Rhodopseudomonas palustris: one gene and its partner. The protein of the gene in region 1 interacts with the protein of each later gene in a pairwise test. Links are inferred from orthologs where the notes say so. Each region holds a gene or a part of one and is shown on either strand. Other genes may lie near its edges.

Region 1 (4,438 bases):
GTCTCCTATCGATCAGGTCATTGGAATGCGCGCACGGGCGCGCCAGCCACAGCCGGCACGCCCGGAGCGGGGTGTTTAGCGAGTCTTAATGCGCTTGCCAAGAGCAAACTTCGCCAATCGGCACGATTTTGGCATAGGGGGCCCTCCCTAGGGGGCCTCGGTCGCAGCGGCTGAGTGAATCCTGCCGGATCGAGCCGGGCCGCGCAAGCCTCCCGGTCAACAGACCCCCCCTTCCGAACAAGGGGCGCCGGCCTCGGCGCAGGATCCAATCGGCTCGTCGAGCAGTTTCTGACCAAAGCAGGCGCGTCTCCCTCACCCGGAAGACGAGGCTAAGCTCGCCAGCTCATCTTCAGCGGTATGATGAGCTAAGACCACCATGTCCTTGTCGCGGCTGCGGGTTCAGCCCCTGACCTGGAAGCAAATCCGGGCCAGTTGGCGCTGGCGTTGGGTCGGAGCTGTTACCCCTGCACCGGATACGGCAGCGGCTTCCCCGCGAAGAACGCCGCAAGATTGGCGATGACGCAGTCCTGCATCGCGCGGTGGGCTTCCTGGGTGTGACCGCCGATATGCGGCGTCAACACCACGTTCGGAAACTCGGCCAGCGCATCCGGCGCGTAGGGCTCCAAGGCGAAGACGTCGAGACCTGCCCCGGCGATCGTGCCGTCGGCCAGCGCGGCGATCAGCGCGGCCTGATCGATCACCGAACCGCGGGAGATGTTGACCACCACGCCGTTCGGCCCGAGCCGCTTCAGCATGCCGGCATCGATGATCTTTTCGGTATCCGGGCCGGCGCGGACCGCGACCAGCAGCACGTCGCACCAGTCGACCAATTCGCCGAGATCGCCGACATAGCGATACGGCACGTCGTGACGGCTGCGGCTGTGATAGGCGACTTCGGTCTCGAAGCCGGAGACGCGGGCAGCGATCTTGCGGCCGATCTCGCCGATGCCATAGACGCCGACCTTGGCACCGGTCAGTCCGCGCGGCGGCTTCAGCATCGGCGACGGCTTTGCTCCGGACCACCCCCCGGCCCGCACGTAAGCGTCGGCCGGCAGCACGCGGCGCATCAAAGCGAGCAACAGCGCCAGCGCCAGATCGGCTACTGCCGAGGCATTCGCCGCCGGGCTGTTGCCGACCACGATGCCGCGCTCGGCAGCGGCTTTGAGATCGACCCCGTCGTAGCCGGTGCCGTAGCAGACCACCGCGCCGAGCGCCGGCAGCATGTCGAAGGTCTCGCGGCCGAGCGGCTGGCCGCCCATCGTCAGCAGCGCGCGGACGTCGGCGAGCTCAGTGGCACTGAAAACCTGATCAGCGGGCTTGCCGGCGGTCTCCAGCAGCTCGAACTGCTCGGCGAATCTCCCCAGCATCGACCGGCCAAACCGCGACGCGACCAGAACCTTGTCGGCCATTCCTGCCCTCATGTTTGTTATTGTTTTACGAGCAAACAAAAAGGGCGAACGGGTTGCCCCGTCCGCCCTCTTCAAATCGTCATCGTCCGGGCAACGGACTTAGTGGACGGTGCCCGGCTCGACCTTCACGCCGGGGCCCATGGTCGAGGACACCGCGACGCGCTGAATGTAAGTGCCCTTGGCGCCGCTCGGCTTGGCCTTGTTGACCGCGTCCGCGAGCGCCTTGATGTTCTCCACCAGCTTGTCGGCATCGAACGAGGCCTTGCCGACGCCAGCCTGGATGATACCGGCCTTCTCGACGCGGAACTCGACCGAACCGCCCTTGGCGCCCTTGACCGCGCCGGCGACGTCCATGGTCACCGTGCCGATCTTCGGGTTCGGCATCATGCCGCGCGGGCCGAGCACCTTACCGAGGCGGCCGACCAGGGGCATCATGTCCGGGGTCGCGATGCAGCGGTCGAAGTTGATGTTGCCGGCCTGAACCTGCTCCACCAGATCCTCCGCGCCGACGACGTCGGCGCCCGCGGCCTTGGCTTCGTCCGCCTTGGCGCCGCGCGCGAACACGCCGACGCGCACGGTGCGGCCGGTGCCGTTCGGCAGCATGACCACGCCGCGGACCATCTGGTCAGCGTGGCGCGGATCGACGCCGAGGTTGATCGCGACCTCGATGGTCTCGTCGAACTTCGAGATGGCGCGCTCCTTGACCAGCTTCACCGCCTCGTCGAGCGGATACAGCTTGGTGCGGTCGATGCCTTCCCGGATCTTCTTCAGACGCTTACCGATTGCCATGTTCGCCTTACCCCTCGACCCGCAGGCCCATCGAACGGGCAGAGCCCTCGACCATGCGCATGGCCGACTCGACGGTGTCGCAATTGAGATCCTTCATCTTCTTCTCAGCAATCTCACGCACCTGGGCGGAGGTCACCTTGCCGGCGAAGTCACGGCCCGGCAGCTTGGAGCCGGACTGGATCTTGGCCGCCTGCTTGAGGAAGTAGGACATCGGCGGGGTCTTCATCTCGAAGGTGAACGACCGATCGGCGTAGATCGTGATCACCACCGGAATCGGCGTGTTCTTCTCTTCCTTCTGGGTCTGCGCGTTGAACGCCTTGCAGAACTCCATGATGTTGAGGCCGCGCTGACCAAGCGCGGGACCGATCGGAGGCGACGGGTTCGCCGCTCCGGCCGGCACCTGCAACTTCAGGTATCCGGTCACTTTCTTTGCCATACCAACTCTCCTGTTGCCGGCGAACCGGCGGTTTCAGGTTCGTGGTGGGGCGCCTTCCGATGACTGGCGATCACCGGCACGCCTCCCACGCCTCTCAGAGCAGAGCCTCCGCCCCACCCTCTTCCGTCATGCCCTGACTTGATCCGGGCATCCATCCATTTCGCAAGAGTGTTGCGAAGAAGGTGGATTGCCGGGTCAAGCCCGGCAATGACAGTGCCCGATCAGACCTTTTCGACCTGACCGAATTCCAGTTCGACCGGGGTCGCACGGCCGAAGATCGACACCGCGACCTTCACGCGCGAACGCGCCTCGTCGATTTCCTCGACCACGCCGGAGAACGACGCGAACGGGCCGTCGGCGACACGGACGTTTTCGCCGATCTCGAACGACACCGACGCCTTCGGGCGCTCCACGCCTTCCTGCACCTGATGCAGGATGCGCATCGCTTCGGACTCCGAGATCGGCATCGGCTTGTTCTCGGCGCCGAGGAAGCCGGTGACCTTCGGGGTGTTCTTGATCAGGTGGAAGGCCTCGTCCGTGAGGTTCATCTTCACCAGCACGTAGCCCGGGAAGAACTTGCGCTCGGCATCGACCTTGCGGCCGCGGCGCACCTCGGTGACCTTCTCGGTCGGGACCAGCACCTGCTCGAACAGATCTTCCAGGCCGCGTTGCTTGGCCTGCTCCTTGATCGATTCGGCGACCTTCTTTTCGAAGTTCGAATAGGCGTGGACGATATACCAGCGCATGCTCATGGTAAGGGGCCTGCCGTCAAACGCCGAGCAACAGGCGGATCAGAACGCTGATCACCTGGTCGGCGGCAAAAAAGAAGATCGAAGCCAGCGCCACCATCACGAACACCATGATCGTGGTGATCGAGGTTTCGCGGCGGGTCGGCCAGGTCACCTTGGCGGTCTCGCTCCGCACTTCCTGCAGGAATTTGAACGGGCTGAAGGCCATCGTGTGATCCAGATCAGTCGAATGTGGGTGTTTCAGAAAACCGAACAGCCCCGGTGAACCCAACCCTGGCGATCCTCGCCGGGGATGAGCCGACAACGGGCCCAATTTTCGGGAAATCAAAGCCGCGCCGGAAATCCGTCGAAGCGGGCCGGCAGCGAGTGAGGCCTTGTATGGCCAGATCGCCGAAACGTCAAGCTGCGAACGGCTGTCGCGCACCCCGCCGACTGGCTCCCACCTCCCCTTCAGGTATCCCAAAAGCCGTAATATTCCAATCTCCTACACGGACCGGACTGCCGTCGTCAGCCTTGCGACAGCATGGCCCGAGAGCCTAGTCCGAGACAAATCCAACCGGCACCGTCAGGCTCCGGCTCGCACCGGGCGGCGGCGGCGGAACCGGAGATGCGCGCTGCACCAGCGCGAGCGCCTCCCGGTCGATCTCGGCGAAGCCCGACGACCGCACCAATCTCACCGACCGCACATTGCCGGACTGATCGATCGCAAAGTGCACATAGGCGATCCGGCGCCTCCCCTGGTCAGCGGCCGCCGACACCGAGCGCTTGCTACGCTGCAGATGCGCCATCAGTCGTGACCGCCAATCCGCCGGGGACTGCGAAGCCCCACCGAACGCGGTCTGAGCAGCCGCTATCCGATCCGACTGCCTCGCCTCGAGCTGCGCCTGCCGCATTGCCTGGGAATTGGCCGCAGCCCGCTGCGGGCGTGAGCGCTGCTTCTTCTTCGGCGTCGGCTTTGGCTCCGGGGGAGTCACCGCCCGCGGAGGTTCGGGACGCGGAAGTGGCACCTCCGCAGTCTCCACGACCGGCGGCTTGTCCTCCGTCTTGGTCTGCTC
Region 2 (4,274 bases), 280 kb from region 1 along the record:
CTGCCGCGCCAACGTATCGAGCTGCGCGCCGGTGGTGCCGTCGGGAAACACCGCGCGGGCGATCGCCAGGTGGCCGCGCAGCACGCGGGTGAAGCGGTCGCGCATCTCCGCCGTCGGCTCGCCGACCGCGATGGTGCGGGTGACGTCGGTGGTACCGTCCTGATACTGCGCGCCGCTGTCGATCAGTAAGAGGTCGCCGGGCTGGATCCGGCGGTTGCTCTTGCGGGTGACGCGATAATGCACGATCGCGCCGTTCGGGCCGGTGCCGGAGATGGTCGGGAACGACACGTCCTTGAGCGCGCCGGTGTCGCGGCGGAACGTCTCCAGCGCTTCGACCGCGTCGATCTCGGTCAGTGCGCCCTTCGGCGCTTCCGCATCGATGAACGCCAGGAACCGCGCCAGCGCCACCGCGTCGCGGCGATGCGCCGCGCGGGTGCCGTCGATCTCGGCGGTGTTCTTCACGGCCTTGAGCAGCGCCACCGGATCGGCGCCGCGCAGCGGCTTGCCGCCGGCATCCTTGATCAGCCGGGTCAGCGCATCGGCCGCGGTGGCGCTGTCGAGCGCGATCGTCGCGCCGGTCTTGGCGAGTTCGCGCAGCATCGGCGCCAGCTCGGCCGGCTCGGCGATGTCGGCTGTCTGCTCAAGATGATCGCGCACGCTGTTCGACAGCTTGCGGCCCTCGATGAAGATTGTGGGGCGGCCATCCTTCGGCAGCAGCGCGTAGGATAGCGGCAGCGGCGTGTGCGAGACGTCGGCGCCGCGGATGTTGAAGGTCCAGGCGACGGCGTGGGAATCCGAAAGCACCAGCGCGTCGGCCTTCAGCCGGGCCAGCTCCTCGTTGATGCGGCCGAGCTTGCTGGCCTCGCTCTCGCCGGCGAATTCCACGCCGTGGACAGTGACCGGTCCGAGCGGCGGCGCGGGACGTTCGCTCCACACCGCGTCGACCGGATTGCCGTCGACCGCGACCAGCTCGGCGCCAGCCTTGGCGCAGGCGGCCTGCATCCGTTCGACTGCCGAAGAAGTGTGCAGCCACGGATCAAATCCGAGGCGATCACCGGCTTTCAGATGCGTCTCCAGCCAGCGTTCCGGCGGCGGTTCGACCAGCGACTCGATGCGCCAGGCATTGCCGTCGACCTGTTTGGCGGCCTGCAACGTGTAGCGGCCGTCGACGAACAACGCGGCCTGATCGATCAGCACGTAAGCGAGACCAGCCGATCCGGTGAAGCCGGTGAGCCACGCCAGCCGCTCGTCGGACGGCGGCACATATTCGTTTTGTTGCTGATCGGCGCGGGGAATCGCAAACCCGGTGAGCTTGCGCCGCAGCAGCTCTTCGCGAAATGCCGACAGCCGCGCGGTGAGTGCGACGCCGCTCTCGGGCTCCTCGAAGCTCTGGAAATGCGACTCGAACATAGCGGTCTGCTCCCTCGACACGTTGCGCACGGCTCACGCGATATGCATATAGTTCAGCTTATGGCACGAGTTATGCTTGATTTATCGAGCCCGCAAGAGACGGGCGAGAGCTCGCAGTGCTTGCTGCAATACGCTCTGACAACGCGTCCGGGACAATCCCGGGAGTGTCTCAACTCAACGACGAGGTGATACACAATGCCTGCTTTCACGTTTGAGAAGATTTCCCCGCCGGTTCGCCCGGGTGGTGCGCCTCCGAACGTCGAGCCCGAGCAGCCGCAGCCGCGTGGTGTGATCGTGCGCATCCTGGACCGCTTCGTCCACTCGGCGGTCAAGCGCACCGACCCGAACGGCGACGCCCACAGCCGCTTCCCCGACAAGCCCGCGCACTGAGCCCTCGCTCAGCAGCGCTCCCCGTCAGAACGTCTTCACCAACAGAAGGCTGCTCCAGCCTTCGATCACGAGCTGACGCAGCAGCACGCAGCCGCGCGCCCGATAGGCCGCGATCACGCTCTGCGCTTGCGGCTGCAGCAGCCCCGACAGGATCACCAGCGCGCCCGGCGCCAGATGTTCGCTCATCGGCTGGGCCAGGGTGCGCAGCGGGTTGGCGAGGATGTTCGCCAGCACCAGATCGAACGGCGCATGGGCGGCGAACACCGGCGAGGCGAAGCCGGTCGCCCATTCGGCCTGAACCAGGTTGCCGACGCCGTTGAGCCGCGCGTTCTCGCGCGCGACCGCGACCGACTGCTTGTCGATGTCGGTGGCCAGCACAGTGTGACGCAGCGCCTTGGCGGCGGCGATCGCCAGCACGCCGGTGCCGGTGCCGAGGTCGAGCACGCGCTGCGGCGGGCCGGCGCGCAGCACCAGATCGAGCAGCGTCAGGCAGCCGCGGGTGGTGCCGTGATGGCCGGTGCCGAACGCCAGCGCCGCCTCGATCTCGATGCCGAGCTTGTTGGCCGGGACACGGTCGCGGTCGTGGCTGCCGTGGACGACGAAGCGGCCGGCCGGAACCGGCACCAGCCCTTCGAGACTCGCCGCCACCCAGTCCTTGGCTGCCACGGTCTCGACGCTGATCGCCTTTGCGGCCTCGGGGTCCGCGGCCTGCGCCACCAGCTCGCGGATGTGGTCGAGGTTCGGCTGCTCGCCGAAATGCAGCGCGACCTCCCAGCTCCGGTCCGGCCGCTCGAACGCCGCGATCGCCATCTCGGCCTCGTCGAAGCACTCGCCGAGCAGGTCGGTGACGCGGCGGGCAGTGGCCTCGTCGCCGAGCACGAAGCTGGCGCGGACGGTGGGGGCTGGATCAGGCATGGCAGGTCCGAAGGTTGGCGGCGAGGGGCGGCTGAAAGCGAAGCATCAACACGGCGTCCACAGCTTCTGCGCTGGAAATGCACAGCTTGTCCATGACTTATGCACAGGGTTGAATCCGCAGGATTCACGGTTGTCCACAGCCTTCGCGCAATTTGTCGACAGATTCGTGCACAGCGTGACGAACGGGCGCCAAGCCCATGCGCGCGGGACAAAAAACAGATCCGACGTTCTCTTAAGCACACTTCGGGAGGGTTGCGTTCCGCCATTTGAGACCGCGCTCACCACGTGGTTACGCGGAACCAGTTCGAGGCTGGCTGCGTTTCCAGTTTTGGTTGTGGACGTCCTATTGTCGCCTTGATCTCTGGCCAATGGGGTCGCGCGCTTGGCCGCAGCTCCAATGACGGCGCCGCCAGCGACGATCCCGACAACGAACATGAGGTTTGATGAGCAAGGCCAACGAAGTTCCGTGCGCGACCGCCACCCGGCGCCGAAAACTGTCCGCGATGGTGGCCGTCTCAGCCTTGCTCGCAACGGTTGGCACGCCGGCAGCGTTCGCCGAGGGGCAGGGCGGCGTGACGCCTGTGGCTTTCCCGGCCGGGCAGCCGCCTATTCCGGCGGGCGTCGACTGCGTCACGGTGCGCTACTACGTCAGCGAACACGGCCGCGCCAAGTCGATCGCCTGGGCGCTCAAGAACGGCTACAGCTGGGCGCAGATTGCCGAAGCCAAGCGCTGCCTGCGCGGCTGAGAGACGGCCCGCAGCGGCACGTCTCATCTACAAGTTTTCCACAGCTTATCCACAGGCTTATCCCCCGACTTATCCACGGCTTGTGAACAGGCTGCGGTGGTCGTTGAGGATCGCGGCCGCGGCGTTGTGGCCGGGGGCGCCGGTGACGCCGCCGCCCGGGTGGGCGCCGCTGCCGCAGTGGTAGAGGCCCTTCAGCGGGCCGCGATAGTCGGCATGGCCGAGCAGCGGGCGGGCCGAGAATAATTGGTTCAGGCTGAGCGCGCCGTGGAAGATGTCGCCGCCGAGCAGGCCGAACTCGCGTTCGAGGTCGAGCGGCGACAGGATCTGGCGGCCGAGTACGCTGGCAGCAAAGCCCGGCGCATAGCGATCGACGGTCGCGATCATCAGGTCGGCGACCTCGTCGCGATGATCGTCCCAGGAGGCGCCGTCCGGCAGCTCGGGTGCGACGTGCTGGCAGAACAGGCTGGCGACGTGTTGCCCCTGCGGCGCCAGGCTGTCGTCGAGCGTCGACGGGATCAGCATCTCGACCACCGGCTCGCGGCTCCAGCCGTGGGTGCGGGCGTCCTGGTAGGCGCGGTCCATGTAACCCAGGCTCGGCGCGATGATGATGCCGGCGGTGAGGTGGTCGCCATTGCCGGGCAGCGCGGTGAATGACGGCAGCTGCGACAGCGCGACATTCATCCGGAACGTGCCTGAACCGGTCTTCCAATGCTGCATCCGTCGGCGGACGTCGTCAGGCAGGGCGTCTTGCGGCAACAGGCGGGTGTACAGCAGCTTCGGATTGACGTTGGACGCCACGAACCGCGCCCGCAC

What was found.
Region 2: the proteins of rplK (region 1) and HZF03_RS17740 interact in binary tests that used the Escherichia coli proteins (3 or more experiments, as listed by UniProt). The link is inferred for Rhodopseudomonas palustris from one-to-one orthologs.

What each region holds. Positions count from the first base shown.
Region 1 is NZ_CP058907.1:3,595,030-3,599,467, forward strand. The notes cover bases 921-3,903. They hold rplK (50S ribosomal protein L11), read right to left. Parts: upstream 2,635-3,903; coding sequence 2,206-2,634; downstream 921-2,205. Other genes in these bases: HZF03_RS16445 (NAD(P)-dependent oxidoreductase), read right to left, coding at 921-1,409; rplA (50S ribosomal protein L1), read right to left, coding at 1,509-2,198; nusG (transcription termination/antitermination protein NusG), read right to left, coding at 2,856-3,386; secE (preprotein translocase subunit SecE), read right to left, coding at 3,403-3,591. In the rest of the region: more of HZF03_RS16445, read right to left, coding at 459-920; HZF03_RS16470 (energy transducer TonB), read right to left, coding at 3,920-4,438. UniProt on the Escherichia coli protein: Forms part of the ribosomal stalk which helps the ribosome interact with GTP-bound translation factors.
Region 2 is NZ_CP058907.1:3,877,761-3,882,034, reverse strand. The notes cover bases 771-3,589. They hold HZF03_RS17740 (50S ribosomal protein L11 methyltransferase), read right to left. Parts: upstream 2,716-3,589; coding sequence 1,825-2,715; downstream 771-1,824. Other genes in these bases: HZF03_RS17730 (phytoene desaturase family protein), read right to left, coding at 3,531-3,589; HZF03_RS17735 (hypothetical protein), read left to right, coding at 3,159-3,461; HZF03_RS17745 (hypothetical protein), read left to right, coding at 1,606-1,800; HZF03_RS17750 (aminopeptidase P family protein), read right to left, coding at 771-1,410. Outside these bases: more of HZF03_RS17750, read right to left, coding at 1-770; more of HZF03_RS17730, read right to left, coding at 3,590-4,274. UniProt on the Escherichia coli protein: Methylates ribosomal protein L11.